Regions from separate parts of the Alkalilimnicola sp. S0819 genome, predicted to be linked through region 2. Evidence: predicted binding sites of a transcription regulator. Region 2 holds the regulator's gene; each other region holds the start of a gene.

Region 1 (4,227 bases), on a different contig from region 2:
AGTAGAGCTTGCGCTCCTTCTCCGCCTGGTACTTCCAGTAGGCGTCCATGGTCAGGCGGAAGGGATCCTCCCACTTGCTCCAGTCATGGATCTTGATGCCCTCGAACTCCGCCTGGGGATAGATGGCGGACTTGTCCTGGTAGCTCGGCTCCCAGCCCAGGTCGCGGGTCAGGCGCTGGTACTTCTCGCGCAGGTTCATGCGTTTGGCGTTGCTCATGATCGTGCTCCTCCTTCGATTAGCGCAGACGCTCGAGGCGGAATGCGTCCTCGGTCTCGTCGACGTTGCCGGAAATGGAGATCAGGTTGATGTGGATTTCCTGGGGGTCCCAGTCGCGGCCGATCAGCTCCTCCACGGTCTCGCGCTTGATCACCAGTTGCCCGGGGGCGTCGATCTTCACCATCGCCGGAAAGTGCTCGATGGTGGCGTCGCGGTTGTCCTGCTCGATGGCCTCGATGATCGGTCGGGCCTCTTCATTGTTCTGCAGGGCGATGTAGACGGTGTTGTTCGTCATGGGGGTCTCCTCCGCCGGCGGGCCTTACAGGTCCAGACCGGATTTCTTCGCCGCGCGGGCCTTGAGTTCGTCCTGCAGCTCGCTCATCACCGACTGGGCCTCGCCGCCCAGCCCGTATTCGGCGACGGGCGCGAGCGCCGCGGCCACCCGGGGCATCCAGGCATTGATCCACTGCTCGATCTGCTGCTTGTTGGCATCGGACTCCTTCGCCGCCACCTTCAGCACCGCATCGGTCCAGCGACAGTGCTCGGTGTACCACTCGCTCATGAACTCGGTGAGCATGGACAGCCCGGCGCCGGATTCGCGCTCGAACACCGCATCGATGCGGTCGTAGACCAGCGGATAGAGCAGGCCGTCCAGCACGTAGTCCTGGGCCACCAGCAGCTCGAACCAGTCCTTCTGCACCATCAGCTCCTCGGCCAGCTGGCGCAGGGGCTGCCACAGGGGCTCATCGGTCCAGGCCTGCTTGCCCGCATCCAGGGTCTCGGCGCTGTTGCCGTCGATCATCAGGCCGATGCGCGAGAGGTACTGGGCGATCGCCAGCCGGTCCATCCCGGTGAACATGGCCGCCTGGGTGGTGGCGGTGCCGTAGCCGTAGGCGCAGATGTAGGTGTTGTTGAGGTTGGCCGCGTATTCCAGATGCCGCAGGGGCACCAGCAGCTTCGCCGCCTTGTCGCGGGAGGCCTCGCTCATGGTCCCCAGCAGCTTGCGCTTTTCCACGAAGGCGAAATTGCGCTCGGCCACTTCCTGCTGCCTGGAACGGGTCATGACCCAGGTGCCGTAGTAGTACTGGCGCGGGTCCTTCAGCGCGTACCAGTCCTCCATGGCGATCCGGGTGCGGCCGGTGTCATAGAGCTCGTGCTCGGAATCCCACAGGGGGCGGTAGTGGAAGTTCACCGTCGGCTGCAGGTCGTACATGGCCTCCAGGTAACGAGAGGCGGGCTTGTCCGCACCCAGCCGTCGGGCCACGTTGGCGAACGTGTGCCGCAGCGGCTCGATGGACGAAGTCTTGATGTCGATGCTCATGCAATCTCCTCCTGAATGAATGCGAGCCGGCTCTATAGACCGGCTTCGCGCCACTTCTTGCGATCCATGTCCACCCGCTGGGCGGCGGCCTCGCTCAGGTGCTCCACTCGGTTGGCGCGGCAGAACTCCTGAAAGGCGGCCTGGGGCAGAATCAGCTCCACGTAGAGCTCCGGGTCACCCACGGAAAAATCGAACTCGACAAAGCCGTCGAGCCGCCTATCGGTGACCCGCACATAGCGTTGCTGCTGATCGGTACTGGCCATGGCCGGGGCTCCTCCTGTCAGTTCGGGCCGGTGCGTCCCTGTCTGCGCACCGTGCCTCGGGGAGGGCTATAGCAGGGTCCGTGCCAAATGAGTAACGGATTGTTTTTCCGGGCTTTATTGCGGTCGCAACAAAAACGCCCGCAGGCGTCTGAGCTGAGCAATTCATCAAGCTGCGGCGCAGCATTTGATGATTTGATAAAGGGGCACAGCACGTGTGCCGGTGCAGCATGCAATGCGCCCCGCCTGCGCCTATGCTGGAGTGCACCAGGGAAGCAGCGGAGATCATCGGCCCATGTCCGGCGCCCCCGTACCCAAGAACTTCGACCAGCTCTTCGAGCAGCTCAAACTGCGCTTCGAGCACGGCCGCATCCTGCTCGAGAAGCAGCGCATGGTGTTGCTCCACACCGGCGCGATCGCCGCGCTGCGCAAGGAGTTGGTGGAGAGCCTGGGGCTGGACCGGGCCCGGGGCGTGCTCACCCGCATGGGTTATGCCTCGGGCCAGCGGGATGCGCAGATGTGCCGGCGCATGATTCCCAACGCCTCCGACGAGGAACTGATGCACCTGGGCCCCGCGCTGCATTCGCTGGAAGGGGTGGTGGAGGTGGAACCGGCGGAGTTGGACATCGACATCACCGCCGGGCGTTATTACGGCGAGTTCATCTGGCGCAACAGCTTCGAGGCCGACGTGCACCTGGAAACCTTCGGTCTGGACGTGGACCCGGTGTGCTGGATCCAGATTGGCTACGCCTCGGGCTACACCAGCGCAGTGATGGGCCGCTTCATCATGTATCGCGAAACCGAATGCCGCGGCCGCGGCGACAAGCGCTGCTACATCATCGGCAAGCCCGCGGAGGACTGGGCCGACGCCGAGCGGGACCTCAAGTACTACCGCCCCGACCGGGTGGCCGATCAGCTCATCGCCCTGCAAACCCAAGTGGAGCAGCTGCGCTACAACATCGACGAACAACTGGGCCTGGGCGATATGGTCGGCACCTCGGAGGCCTTCAAGGATGCCGCCGAGATGGTCGCCAAGGCCGCCCGGAGTCAGATCACCGTGCTGCTGCTGGGCGAGACCGGCGTGGGCAAGGAGATGTTCGCCCGCGCCCTGCATGGGCTGAGCGCCCGCGCCGAGAAGGCCTTCGTGCCCATCAACTGCGCGGCGATTCCCGAGGAACTGATCGAATCCGAACTCTTCGGCGTGGAAAAAGGGGCCTTCACCGGCGCGGCCCAATCACGTCCCGGGCGTTTCGAGCGCGCCCATGGCGGTACGCTGTTCCTGGATGAAGTGGGCGAACTCTCCCCCGCCGCCCAGGCCAAGCTGCTGCGGGTGCTGCAGGAAGGCGAGTTCGAGCGGGTGGGCGATACCCAGACCCGGCGGGTGGACGTGCGCCTGGTGGCCGCCACCAACGTGGAACTGGCCCAGGCCGTGGAGGCCGGCCGCTTCCGCGCCGATCTGTACTACCGACTCAACATCTACCCGGTGCTCCTGCCCCCGCTGCGCGATCGCCGCGAGGATATCCCGTTACTGGCCCTGCGTTTTCTCGATAAGCACACCGCCCGCCACGGCAAGAGCGTGCGCGGCGTCAGCTCGGCCGCCCTCACCGCCCTGCAGCAATATCCCTGGCCCGGCAATATCCGCGAACTGCAGAACATGATCGAACGCGGTGTGATTATCGCCCCACCGGGGGGCGAGATCGAGGTAGAGCATCTGTTCTCGACCCTGCACCCGCCCCCCGCGCAAGCAGCCGAGCCGGAACCGTCGGAACCTCTGGACTCCCTGGTGGACCAGGCCCTGGGGCGGGAAACCTCGCTCGAGGAACTGGAGCTTCGGTTGATGGAGGCCGCCGTTGAGAAGGCCGAGGGCAACCTCAGCTCGGCCGCCCGCATGCTGGGGCTGACCCGCCCGCAGCTGGCCTATCGGCTCAAGAAACACGGCAGACACATGTAGATCAGCGCACAAAAGCAGGGCGAGCAGGCAGATCCGGAGGGCCTGTGGCGCCGGTTCCGGGGTGGGTCGCCGTTCGCGCCAGGGCCAGACGCCCGCAAGCCCCTGCAAAGCAGCGGTCCCAACCCCAACCTGTTAACGTAGCGCCTATACACAGAGCCCGGAGCCCGACAGCCCATGTGGTCCTTGCCGCAACTGCCCCGCACCCGCACCTTGAAGCGCATCGGCCTGCTCACCAGCGGCGGCGATGCGCCGGGCATGAACGCCGCCATCCGCGCGGTGGTGCGCACGGCCCTGTCCCGCGGCATCGAAGTGCGCGGTGTGCAGAAAGGGTATTCCGGCCTGGTGGCCGGCCACTGGGTGGACATGGACCGCGCCTCGGTGGCGAACATTCTGCAAACCGGGGGAACGGCGCTGAAGACCGACCGTTGCGATGCCTTCCATGACCCCACCGTACGCGCCGACACCGCCGCGCGGCTGC
Region 2 (4,227 bases):
ACACCCGGGCGCGGCTCGGCATCGGCTACCTGCCCCAGGAAGCCTCGGTATTCCGCAAGTTGAGCGTCGCCAACAACCTGATGGCCGTGCTGGAGACCCGCAAGGAGCTCAGCCGCGCCCAGCGCCGCCAGGAGCTGGACGCGCTGCTGGAGGAATTCCACGTCACCCACCTGCGCGATCAAATGGGCATCTCGCTCTCCGGGGGCGAACGGCGCCGAGTGGAAATCGCCCGGGCGCTGGCCGCCAACCCGCGTTTCATCCTGCTCGATGAGCCTTTCGCCGGCGTGGACCCCATCTCGGTGGTGGACATCCAGCAGATCGTGCGCCATCTGGCCGAACGCGGCATCGGCGTGCTGATCACCGACCACAATGTGCGCGAGACCCTGGGCATCGTGCAGCGGGCCTATATCCTGGGGGACGGCGCGGTGATCGCCGAGGGCAGCGCCGAAGAAGTGCTGGCCAATCAGCGGGTCAAGGAGGTCTACCTGGGGGAGCATTTCCGGCTCTAGGGGCACACGGATCGATCCCCCCGAGGCCTCTGCGGCAGCCGGGCGCGCCTCGGCGAGGCGGCGCCCGCCACGAATGGCCCAGACCCTTGGCCAGGGCGACGCCCCATCGCGCCTTGGCGGCGAACCGCCAGACGGTGAGAGGCCCAAAAGAAGGGGGCAGCGCCTCCCCGGGCCCGGCGCGGCCCGCCCGCCGTTCCAGCCCCGTGACAATTAGGCTACGATGGACGCTAAGCATGTACCCATCCCACACTAATCAGCGGCACGCAGCGCGCGGCATCGACCGACGCCCATGGGCATGAAGCAAAGTCTGCAAATACGCCTGGGGCAGCAGCTCACCATGACGCCCCAGCTGCAACAGGCCATACGGCTGTTGCAGCTCTCCAGCCTGGACCTGCAGCTGGAGATCCAGCAGGCGCTGGAGTCCAATGTCATGCTGGAGCTGGAGGAAGACACCGAGCCCAGCCTGGACCGGGAACTGTCCAGCCGCGAGCGCGACGAGGAACGCGAGGCCCGGGACGCCCCGGAGCCCGCGGAGGACAGCGCCCGGGATACCAGCGAGCCCAACGAGCACATCCCCGACGAATTGCCGGTGGACAGCCAGTGGGACGACGTCTACGACGGCTCCACCAGCTACAGCAGCCCCGAATTCGACGACCGCGACCCCTTCGCCAACGAGAGCGGCAGCGCGGGCGGCTTGCGCGCGCACCTGCGCTGGCAGGCGGATCTGTGCGGTTTCACCGAGAAGGACCGCTATATCGCCGAGATCCTCATCGACTCGGTGGCCGACGACGGTTACCTGCACATCGGCACCGAGGAGGTGCTGCAGGCCCTGCCCCCCGAGTGGCGGGTGGAACCGGAAGAGGTGGAAACGGTGCTTCAGCGCGTCCAGCGCTTCGACCCGGTGGGGGTGGCCGCGCGGGAGCCCCGCGAAGCGCTGCTGCTGCAGCTCGAGCCCCTGCCCCCCGACACCCCCTGGCTCGCCGAAGCGCGGCTGCTGGTGGACAAGCACCTGGAACTGCTCGCCGGGCGCCAATACAGCCAGTTGATGCGCCGCCTGAAGCTCGACCAGGACAGCCTGCGGGCGGTGGTCGCCCTGATCCAGACCCTGGATCCGCATCCGGGCGCGCGGATCAGCGACGAAACGCCCCAATATGTCATTCCGGATGTGTTCGTGCGCAAGCAGCGGGGGGTCTGGCAGGTGGATCTGAACACCGATGCCCTGCCGAAGATTCGGGTCAACGACTACTACGCCGGCCTGCTCAAGGGTGGCGAGAGCGCCACCCTGCGCGACCAGCTCCAGGAGGCGCGCTGGTTCCTCAAGAGCCTGCAGAGCCGCCACGAGACCCTGCTGAAGGTCGCCCGCTTCATCGTCGCCCACCAGCAGGGCTTCTTCGAGCACGGCGAAGAGGCCATGAAGCCGCTGGTACTGCGCGAAGTGGCCGAAGAGGTGGAGATGCACGAGTCCACCATCTCGCGCATCACCACCCAGAAGTACATGCACACCCCGCGGGGCACGCTGGAGTTCAAGTATTTCTTCTCCAGCCACGTCAGCACCGCCGATGGCCAGGAGTGCTCCGCCACCGCCATCCGCGCACGCATCCGCAAGCTCATCGCCGCCGAGGCACCCGACAAGCCCTTGAGTGACAGCAAGCTCACCGAGATCCTTCAGGACGAAGGCATTAACGTTGCCCGACGAACCGTGGCAAAGTACAGGGAAGCCATGAACATTGGTTCATCCACCGAGCGAAAGAGGCTCGCCTGAATACCCCAAAGGAGGCGGTATGCAGATCAACGTCACCGGCCATCACGTGGACATCACCGAGGCGCTCCGCAGCTACGTCAAGGACAAACTCGACCGCCTGGAGCGTCACTTCGACAACGTGGTGGATGTGCACGTCATTCTCACGGTGGAAAAGTTGGACCAGAAGGCCGAAGCCACCATGCTACTCAGTGGGGCCCGCATTCACGCCGAAGCCACCCACGAGGACATGTATGCCGCCATCGACGCGCTGATCGACAAGCTCGACCGGCAGGTCGTCAAGCACAAGGAAAAACTCACCGATCACCACCGTCGCGAAGGCGCCGCCCAGAAGGCAGCGCTCGAGTAACGCAGTCGGGGCGGCCCCAAAACGGGCCGCCCCGCTTCCATAGGCGCGCTAGAAAAAATGAACATCGTCGATCTGATCAGCCTCGAACGCATCGCCGTCGATGCGGACCTGGCCAGCAAGAAACGCTCCCTGGAGACACTCAGCGAACTGCTTACCCGGAACGCCGACACCCTGTCCGCGAACACGGTGTTCGAAAAACTGATCAGCCGGGAGCGGCTGGGCAGCACCGGCCTCGGCCGCGGAGTCGCCCTGCCTCACGCCCGCATCGAGGGCAGCAGCGAGGCGCTGGGCGCCTTCATCAAGTTGCAGAGCGGCGTGGACTTCGACGCCTTCGACAAGCAACCCGTGGACCTGATGTTTGCCCTGGTGGTTCCGGAGCACTTCACCGACGAGCACCTGCAGATCCTCTCCAGCCTGGCGGAGCTGTTCAGCGACCAGACGCTGTGCGAGCGCCTGCGCGGCGCGGAAACGCCCGAACAGATCCATCAGATGCTGCTGGACTGGCAGGCCACCCGGAACCCGTCCTGAACACAGACATGCCCATCCGCCCCACGAGCCCCGAAGTACAGACCATTCCCGGCGTCCTGCTGTCGCTGGATGGGCGGGGCGTGCTGCTCACCGGCGAGAGCGGCGTGGGCAAGAGCGAGACCGCCCTGCAGCTGATCGAACGCGGCCATCGGCTGGTGGCCGATGACGCGGTGGAACTGTACCCGGCCCCTGGCGCCCCCCGCGGACGCAGCCCCGAGGCGCTGCGCGGCCTGTTGGAGGTGCGCGGCCTGGGCCTGCTGGAGGTGACACGCCTGTTCGGTCCCGGCGCCTGGCTGGCCGAAACGAGCATCGCCCTGGAAATCGAATTACTGAAAGCCTCACCGGCGGACTATGCCGACTGGCCGCGACTGGAACCGCGCCACTGCGAACGGGCCTACCTGGGCCAAAGCCTGCCTTGCCTGCAACTGCCGGTCAGCCCCGGACGACCGCTGGCACTGCTGGTGGAAACCGCAACGCGCGGCCTGTCCCCGCCCACTGTCCGCCCATTGAGCTGTTGAGCACGGGGGCCTGCCCATGAAACTGGTTATCATCAGTGGCCTGTCGGGTTCGGGCAAGACTGTCGCCCTGCACACCCTGGAAGACCTGGGCTATTACTGCATCGACAATCTGCACGTGGGCCTGCTGGGCGCCTTCGGCCGGCACATCACCGACACCGGCATGACCGAGGAGGTGCGCTACGCGGTAGGCATAGACGCGCGCAACCGTCCCGAAGACCTGGCGCGCTTCGCACAGATCCTCCAGGAGCTGGAAGCCCAGCAGATCCACAGCCGGATTCTCTTTCTCACCGCCGACGACGATACCCTGCTCAAGCGCTTCAAGGAGACCCGCCGCAAGCATCCGCTGAGCGGCCCCGAGCGCACCCTTGCCGAGGCCATCGCCCGGGAGCGGGAACTGCTCGCCCCGATCCTCGCGCGGGCCGATCTCACCGTGGACACCACCGCCACCAATGTGCACCAGTTGCGCGAACTGGTGCGCGAGCGCATGCAGCTGGGCAAGCGCAGCCTCTCGCTGCTGATCCAGTCCTTCGGCTACAAGCACGGCGTGCCCACCGACGCGGATTT
Region 3 (4,227 bases), on a different contig from region 2:
CACGCTGCCTTCGAACTCCACGGAAACCGGGCTTCAGGCCCGGTTTTTTCTTTGGGCTCGGGACCTCCATCCTGACACGGGGGGCCTGCTTGTCCTCGCCTCAAGCCCCCGGCCAGCCCCGATAACTCAAGGCCTCTCCCAGATGCGGTTGCGAGATCCGCTCGGCGCCGGCCAGATCGGCGATGCTGCGGGCCACCCGCAGCACCCGGTGATAGGCCCGGGGCGAGAGCCGCAGCCGCTCCAGCGCACGCTCCAGCAATTCTCGCCCGGCACGGTCCAGCTGGCAGAACCGGCTCAGCGCGCCCGGGGCGAGGCGCGCGTTCGCGCCGCCCTGGCGCGCCTGCTGCCGTGCCCAGGCTTCCCCCACCCGGCGTGCCACCCGGGCCGAGGCTTCGCCGGGCGCGCAGTCGGCGAGCAGCCCGGCCGGCAGGCGGGGCACTTCCACCAGCAAGTCCATCCGATCCAGCAAGGGCCCGGAGAGGCGCGCCCGATACCGGCCGATCTGCTCTGCCGAGCAGCGGCAGGGGGTCTGGGGGTCGCCCTCGTAGCCGCAGGGGCAGGGGTTCATGGCGGCGATCAGCTGAAAATCCGCCGGGTAGCGCATGCGCCCCGCCGCACGGGCGATGCGCACCTCGCCGCTCTCCAAGGGCTCGCGTAGCGCTTCCAGGGCACGGCGGTCGAACTCGGGCAATTCGTCCAGAAACAGCACACCCTGGTGGGCCAGCGACACCTCTCCGGGCCGGGGGCGGCTGCCGCCCCCGATCAGCGCCACGTGGGAGGCGTTGTGGTGGGGGCTGCGGTAGGGGCGTCGGCCCCACTGAGTCGGGTCGAAGCCGGTATCGCTCACCGAGGCCACGGCCGCGGCCTCCAGCGCCTCGGCATCGCTCATGGGCGGCAGAATGCCCGGCAGGCGGGCGGCGAGCATGGATTTGCCGGTGCCGGGCGGGCCGAGCATGAGCAGGTTGTGGCGCCCGGCGGCGGCGATCTCCAGGCAGCGTCGGGGGAGGCTCTGGCCGCGGACTTCGGCCAGGTCCGCCGCCGCGCTGGGGGCTGCCGGGGCGGGCCGGGTGCTCGCCGCTGGCAGGGGGGCCTCGCCGCGCAGATGGGCGCAGACCGCCAACAGGTGCTCCGCCCCGTGGCAGCCCTCGGGGTGGGCCAGTGCGGCCTCCGGGGCGCTCGCTGCCGGCAGGATCAGGCGCCGATGCGCCCGGGCGCTGTGCACGGCGGCGGGCAGGGCGCCCTGCACCGGGCGCAGCGCGCCGCTCAGGGCGAGTTCGCCGATGAACTCATAGCCCTCCAGCTCCGCCGGCAACTGCCCCGAGGCGGCGAGGATGCCCAGTGCCATGGGCAGGTCGTAGCGCCCGCCGCCCTTGGGCAGGTCGGCGGGGGCGAGGTTGACGGTAATGCGCCCGGCGGGGAAGTCGAAGCCGGCGTTCTGCAGGGCGCTGCGTACCCGGTCCTTGGCCTCGCGCACCGCCGTTTCCGGCAGGCCGACGATGTTGAGCGTGGGCAAGCCGCCGGCGAGATGAACCTCCACCGTCACCGGCGGGGCGTCGATGCCCCGCGGCGCACGGCTGTGGATGACGGCGAGCGCCATGGTGCTACCCCCTTCCCTGGGTGCTTATTGTTGCGTGAGGAGAGAACCGCGGCCATGCGCCGCGATTGCCTTTCCTATCCCTGCGCCCGGTCCTCGTGCTCTTCCAGCGTCGCCACCCGGGTCTCCAGCGCTTCCAGCTGGGCGCGGGTGCGGGCGAGCACCTTGGCCTGGGCGTCGAATTCCTCCCGGGTGACCAGGTCCAGGCGGTTGAACATGTTCTGCAGGGTCGCGCGCATGTTCTTTTCCATCTCCGCCTGAAATTCCCGCACCCCACCGGGCAGGTTCTCGCTCAGGCGGCGGGCCATTTCATCGAGTTTCTTCGGGTCCAGCATGACTGATGTCCTTCGGGGCTGGTGATTGCACCGCTTTGGTGCGAGGGATCCGCGGTGGCCGGCCCGTTTTGGTGCAACGGCGCCGCGGATCGGTGTTCCTGATGTTGCGCAAGCCTTTGTGGGGAAAGAGAAAACCCCGCATGGCACGGGAAGTGCTCTTCGCTCCGGTGCAAGCGTTCGATCAGCGCGGCCCCCGTTCCGAGCTATGGGCAGCGGATCGAGGGTGCAAGCGCCCGCGGGGCGGGCCGTACAGAAACCATCAAGGAGACGATCATGAAAATGGTCACCGCGATTATCAAGCCTTTCAAGCTCGATGACGTGCGCGAGGCCCTCTCGGAGATCGGGGTGCGGGGCATCACCGTCACCGAGATCAAGGGTTTCGGCCGCCAGAAGGGCCACACCGAACTCTACCGCGGGGCGGAGTACGTGGTGGATTTTCTCCCCAAGATGAAGGTGGAGATCGTCCTGGACGAAGCCCTGCTCGATCGGGCCGTGGATGCCGTCATTCAGGCGGCCAACACCGGCCGGATCGGCGACGGCAAGATTTTCGTCTTCGACGTCGAGCAGGTGGTGCGAATCCGCACCGGCGAGATTGGCGCCGACGCGCTTTAAGGGCAGTTCACGGGAGTAACGGTCATGAACGAAGTCATTGAACTGGCGTATGCCCTGGATACCTTCTATTTCCTGGTGTCCGGCGCGCTCGTGATGTGGATGGCGGCGGGTTTCGCCATGCTGGAGGCGGGCCTGGTGCGCGCCAAGAACACCGCCGAGATCCTCACCAAGAACATCGCGCTGTTCTCCATCGCCTGCATCATGTACATGCTGGTGGGTTACAACATCATGTACGGCGATTCGGTGAACAGCTTCATTCCGGGGCTGTCCTTCCTGATCGGCGGGGATCATGCCGCCGAGGCCGTGCTCGCCAGCGAGGGCGAGATCTACTACTCGAGCATGGCGGATTTCTTCTTCCAGGTCGTGTTCGTCGCCACCGCCATGTCCATCGTCTCGGGGGCGGTCGCCGAGCGGATGAAGCTCTGGGCCTTCCTGCTGTTCGCGGTGGTGATGACGGGTTTCATCTACCCGGTGCAGGGTTTCTGGAAGTGGGGCGGCGGTTTCCTGGAGGCCGCGGGCTTCAACGACTTCGCCGGCTCCGGCATCGTTCACATGACCGGCGCCGCCGCGGCCCTGGCCGGTGTGCTGCTGTTGGGCGCGCGCAAGGGCAAGTACGGCCCGAAGGGCGAGATCCGCGCCATTCCCGGTGCGAACATGCCGCTGGCGACCCTGGGCACCTTCGTGCTGTGGCTGGGCTGGTTCGGCTTCAACGGCGGCTCGGAGCTGATGATCTCCAACGTGGCCGAGGCCAACGCGGTGGCGAAGATCTTCGTCAACACCAACATGGCCGCCGCCGGGGGCCTGGTGGTGGCCCTGCTCACCGCCCGGGCGATGTTCGGCAAGGCCGATCTGACCATGGCCTTGAACGGCGCGCTGGCGGGCCTGGTGGCCATCACCGCCGAGCCGCTCACCCCCGCCCCCCTGGCCGCCACCCTGATCGGCGGTCTGGGCGGTCTGATCGTGGTGTTCGCCATCGTCGGTCTGGACAAACTGAAGATCGACGACCCGGTGGGCGCGATCTCGGTGCACGGCGTGGTCGGGCTCTGGGGCCTGCTGGCGGTGCCGCTGACCAATGCCGAGGCTAGCTTCGGCGCGCAGCTGCTGGGCATCGTCTGCATCTTCCTGTGGGTGTTCGGCGCCAGCCTGATCGTCTGGAGCCTCATCAAGGCGACCATGGGTATCCGGGTCTCCGAGGAAGAGGAGATCAACGGCGTGGACGTGGGCGAGTGTGGCCTGGAGGCCTATCCGGAGTTCACCACCACCCGCAATCCCGGCAACTGAACGCCGCCGGCACGCCAAAGGGGCGCCCTCGGGCGCCTCTTTGGGTCCTGGGCCGGCGATAGGCAGCGCTTCGCAAGTGTGGATAATGGGCCCCTGGCGACCCCCAGCGGAGACCCCCATGCGCGAACCGAACAAGCCGGCGGATGAGGCGCGGCGCCTGAGCGCGCTGCGCGCAATCGGTCTGTTGGATGGACCCGGGGGAGTGCGTTTCGCGCGCACTCCCCGGCGGGTCCGCGCCGATCAGGCCATGTACCGGGCCAAGCCCGGTGAAATCGCCCCGCTTTGCCCGGGCGGCGGCGACGAGTTCGCCACGTGAGCAAGATGCCCCTGTTACAGCTGCATGGGCTGGGCGTCGGCCAGTTGGCCCCCGTGAATGAGGAGCTGGCCGCCGCGGAGTGCCTGTGC
Region 4 (4,227 bases), on a different contig from region 2:
GATTATCGGGTGATCAGCCAGCCCGATGCCGGTGGCGAGCAGGATGGGCAGGTGGAAGTGCGGGAATTCTTCTCCTATGCCTGCCCGGCTTGTTTCGATTTCAGCGGCCCCTTCCACGACTGGCTCGCCGAGGCGCCCGAGGGCGTGGTGATCCGGCGCACCCCCATGGTGTTCAACCCCAGCTGGGAGCCGCTTGCCCGAGCCTATTACGTGGCCGAAGTGCTGGGCGTGGTGGAGCAGGTCCACAAGCCCCTGTTCAATGCCATTCACGTCAAGGGTCAGCGTTTCCAGTCCGCCGAGGACGTGGCCGAGCTGTTCGCCGCGCAGGGCGTGGACCGGGCCCAGGTGCTGAAACTCTGGGACAGCTTCGCCGTGGCCACCCGCCTGCGCCAGGGCGAGCAGCTGGCGAAACGCTACCGGATCATGAGCACGCCTTCGTTGGGTGTGGCCGGGCGCTACACCATCAGCACACGCACTGCCCGTAGCCAGCCCCGTATGCTGCAGGTGGCGGACGAGCTGGTGAAACAGCGGCTAGGCGCCCAATAAGCCGATACGGTTGTGAGGCTCGTCACGTCGCCGGGAACATCTGCGCGGCATGATGGGCATCCCCGTCCTGCCCGGAGCCCGATGACCGAGATGAGTGCCCGCATCCAGCGCCTGGACCCGGAGCCGCATCCCGCGGCCACGCTACCCGTGCGTCATGCCGCCGAGACCCTGCGGCTGATGAGCTACAACATCCAGACCGGCATCGAAACTCGCCAGTACCATCATTATCTGACCCGCAGCTGGAAGCATGTCCTGCCCCATGCGGCGCGCCAGGACAATCTGGACCGCATCGCCGGCACTATCTGTGATTACGACATCGTCGGGCTGCAGGAAGTGGACGCAGGCAGCTTTCGCAGCGGCTTCGTCAATCAGGTCCATTATCTGGCGGGGCAAGGCGCCTTTCCCTATTGCCACTTCCAGACCAACCGCCGCATCGGCCGGCTGGCGCGCCACAGCAACGGGCTGCTGAGCCGCTTTCGGCCGCTGGAGATGCGCGAGCACAAGCTGCCCGGCATGATCCCCGGCCGAGGCGCGCTGGTGGTGCGCTTTGGCGGGCCGCAGGCGGACCTGTCCGTGGTGCTGCTGCATCTGGCGCTGAGCCGGCGCGCGCGCATGAACCAGATGGATTTCGTGGCGGAGCTGATCCAGGACCTGCCCCACGCCGTGGTCATGGGTGACTTCAACTGCCATTCCCGCGCGCCGGAGCTGGAGCGCTTGCTGCACCGCACCCGGCTGATGGAACCCCTGCACCATCTGCATACCTACCCGAGCTGGCGGCCGCAGAAGAATATCGACCACATCCTGGTTTCCGATGAGCTGGAGGTGCGCAGCGCGGCCGTGCTGGACTGCCCGCTCTCCGACCATCTGCCCATCACCATGGAGATCGCCCTGCCGGCGGACGTGGAGCTGGTGGCCTGAGCGCCGCATAGCCACGACGCCGCCACAGGCGCAACCCCGGCCCCCCGGCCCCGAGCAGGCCCAGCGCACCAAACCTGTGCCCCGCCCGCACCAGCACCGTGCGCCGCGCTCGGGGCCCGTCGACGAAATCCTTGCGGCCCTTTTGCAAGCCTTTGAATAATAACGCCAACCACCATTGGCACACCCTCTGCAATACCCCGTCTGACCCGGCTTCACCGCAAGCCTTTCCATCCATCCTTCGGGGGTATTACCAATGAGCTTCACCCGCAAGACCACCACCACCGCTTCCGTGTGCGCGCTGCTGGCCGGCACCGTCGCCCTGCCGGCCCAGGCCGAGCTCAGCGGCAACATCGGCGTCGTCTCCGAGTACGTGTTTCGGGGTATCACCAACGCGCCGGAGAACGACGACGCCGCCGTGCAGGGCGGCCTGGACTGGGCCCATGATTCGGGCTTCTATCTGGGCTACTGGGGCTCCAGCCTGGGTTACAGCGACGAGAGCGGGGGCGGCTTCGAGAGCGATTTCTACGGCGGCCATGCCGGCTCGCTGGGCATGTTCAGCTACGACGTGGGCCTGATCTACTACCACTACACCAACATCGACGACGCGGATGTGCCGGAATTCGCCGCCAGCCTGGGGCTGGGCCCGGTGAGCCTGGGCGTCAATGTGCTGCTGGATGACGTGGTCTGGGGCAACGAAGGCGACGCCTACTGGACCCTGGGCTTCGCGTACGACCTGCCCAAGGACTTCAGCTTCGCCGCCACCGCCGGTTTCTACACCTATGAGGACAGCGGTGAGTTCATCGCCAGCAGCGCCGAGAGCAGCGGCTTTCGCCACCTGGATCTGAGCCTGAGCCGGCCCATCGGCGACACGGGGGCGGAGATGCGCCTGACCTACATCGTCGGCGGAGAAGACCGCGATGGCGTGGAGCAGGACGACGCCGTGGTGCTGGGCCTGAGTTACAACTTCGACATCTGACCAGCGGCGCGGCCCCTCGCCGCGATGCCGCGAGGCGAAATCCAGGGGGCGGCGTCAACAGCCGTCCCGGATTCCGCTTCGCGGCATCGGAGCCACAGGCGTTGTCCGTGCGGCACAATTTGTCGCCCGCAGGCGCTACACTGGCCGGCTATCAAGACCGATGATCAGTCTGCAGGGGGATGTGGTGAGCGAAACTCAGAGTCTGATGGTGTTGGCCGCGCTGCTGTTGGCCGGCGTGGTGCTCTTGCTGGGGCTGTGGCTGCGCGCCAGCCGGGCCGCCGCGGCCCTGGGCGAGCAGCTGCGCCACCGCGACGAGATGCTGCAGGCCGAGCGCGACGCGGCCGCCGAGGCCCGCGAGCAATCGAGTGCCCGGGAGAGCGAGCTGGCCGAGCTGCGCACCCGCCATGCGGTGCTGGAGGCCCGTGCCGATAACGAGGCGCGACGCCTGAACGATGAGCGCGAGCGGCTGCAGGCGCTGGAGGGCCAGCTGGAGCAGGCCCGCGCCGAGGCCCGCCAGAGCGAACAGACCCGCGCCGAGCTGGCCGAGCAGCTCGCCACCCTGCGCAGCCGCCGGGCCGCCGACCAGGAGCATTACGAAGCCCGCCTGAAGGAGCTGGACCAGCACAAGGCCGCGCTCAAGCAGGAGTTCGAGAACCTGGCCAACAAGATCTTCGAGGCCAAGAGCGAAACCTTCTCCCAGCGCAACCGCGAATCCCTGGACGCGCTGCTCAAGCCCTTCCGCGAACAGATGGGGGAGTTCAAGCAGAAGGTGGAGCACGTTCACGTGGAGAGCAGCAAGCAGCAAAGCGCCATGCAGACCGAGCTCAAGCAGCTGCAGAACCTGCACCAGCAGATGAGCCGGGAGGCCAACGAGCTGGCCACCGCCCTGAAGGGCCGGGCGAAGATGCAGGGCAACTGGGGCGAGATGGTGCTGGAGAACGTGCTGGACCGCTCCGGCCTGCGCCTGGGCAGCGACTACAAACGCGAAGTCTCCATCACCGACGAGCAGGGCAAGCGTGCTCGCCCCGATGCGGTGGTCTACCTGCCCCAGGAGCGCCATCTGATCATCGACGCCAAGGTCTCGCTGAACGCCTATACCCGCTTTGTGAACGCCGAGGACGAGCTGGAGCGGCGCCAGGCGCTGAAAGAGCACGTGGAGGCCATGGGCGCGCGCATCCGCGAACTGGCCGACCGGGACTACCACAAGCTCGACGGGCTGAAATCCCCGGACATGGTATTCATGTTCGTACCCATCGAATCCGCCTTCGTGGAAGCCCTGAAGGCCGACGAGACCTTGTTCCAGAAGGCTGTCGAGAACAACGTGCTGGTGGCCACCCCCACCACCCTGCTCACCAGCCTCAACATCGTCCGCCAGCTCTGGCGCTTCGAGGATCAGAACAAGCACAGCGCCGAGCTCGCCAAGAAGGCCGAGCGGGTCTACAAGAAGTTGAAGACCTTCCTCGGCAGCTTCGAGGATGTGAAAAAAGGCCTGGACCGCGCCCAGGATGCCTACAGCAAGGCCGAGCGCCAGCTGGTGGCCGGCCCCGGCAACCTGATCAAGCAGGCCAACGAATTTCGGGAGCTGGCCCCGGCCATCCGCGACCAGCTGCCGCAGTATTTCACCGAGAAGGCGGAGCTGGAATTGGACTACGACGCCGAGGCTGGCGAGGAATACGCCCTGGAGGCCCCGGCGCTGCCGCGGGAGGAAGCGGCTGGGGATACCGCGGGCGCTGTGGGCGAGGAATCCGCGGTCGATGCCGACTCGGCCGAGGAACAGGCCTCGGGCT

What was found. The regulator sigma-54, encoded in region 2, starts transcription at its own class of promoters, with help from an activator protein. The targets are predictions, from matches to a motif close to TGGCANGNTNCNTGCTT.
Region 1: GBG68_RS05575 (phenol hydroxylase subunit) is a predicted target of sigma-54. The motif match lies at 1,871-1,887, and genes of this name have one in related genera.
Region 3: GBG68_RS08025 (P-II family nitrogen regulator) is a predicted target of sigma-54. The motif match lies at 2,071-2,087, and genes of this name have one in related genera.
Region 4: GBG68_RS07835 (TorF family putative porin) is a predicted target of sigma-54. The motif match lies at 1,641-1,657, and genes of this name have one in related genera.

The regions. Positions count from the first base shown of each region.
Region 1 covers NZ_WHIW01000004.1:260,955-265,181, reverse strand. The annotation lists gene GBG68_RS05590 (aromatic/alkene/methane monooxygenase hydroxylase/oxygenase subunit alpha) at 1-217, opposite strand, end outside; gene GBG68_RS05585 (MmoB/DmpM family protein) at 237-512, opposite strand; gene GBG68_RS05580 (aromatic/alkene monooxygenase hydroxylase subunit beta) at 537-1,538, opposite strand; gene GBG68_RS05575 (phenol hydroxylase subunit) at 1,571-1,801, opposite strand; gene GBG68_RS05570 (sigma-54-dependent Fis family transcriptional regulator) at 2,094-3,749, shown strand; gene pfkA (6-phosphofructokinase) at 3,924-4,227, shown strand, end outside.
Region 2 covers NZ_WHIW01000008.1:86,208-90,434, reverse strand. The annotation lists gene lptB (LPS export ABC transporter ATP-binding protein) at 1-509, shown strand, start outside; gene GBG68_RS08610 (RNA polymerase factor sigma-54) at 805-2,271, shown strand; gene hpf (ribosome hibernation-promoting factor, HPF/YfiA family) at 2,291-2,617, shown strand; gene ptsN (PTS IIA-like nitrogen regulatory protein PtsN) at 2,675-3,145, shown strand; gene GBG68_RS08595 (hypothetical protein) at 3,154-3,663, shown strand; gene rapZ (RNase adapter RapZ) at 3,680-4,227, shown strand, end outside.
Region 3 covers NZ_WHIW01000007.1:88,565-92,791, forward strand. The annotation lists gene GBG68_RS08015 (YifB family Mg chelatase-like AAA ATPase) at 101-1,597, opposite strand; gene ubiK (ubiquinone biosynthesis accessory factor UbiK) at 1,672-1,929, opposite strand; gene GBG68_RS08025 (P-II family nitrogen regulator) at 2,203-2,541, shown strand; gene GBG68_RS08030 (ammonium transporter) at 2,566-3,822, shown strand; gene GBG68_RS08035 (hypothetical protein) at 3,941-4,138, shown strand; gene GBG68_RS08040 (ATP-binding cassette domain-containing protein) at 4,144-4,227, shown strand, end outside.
Region 4 covers NZ_WHIW01000007.1:48,503-52,729, forward strand. The annotation lists gene GBG68_RS07825 (thiol:disulfide interchange protein DsbA/DsbL) at 1-546, shown strand, start outside; gene GBG68_RS07830 (endonuclease/exonuclease/phosphatase family protein) at 628-1,464, shown strand; gene GBG68_RS07835 (TorF family putative porin) at 1,718-2,440, shown strand; gene rmuC (DNA recombination protein RmuC) at 2,601-4,227, shown strand, end outside.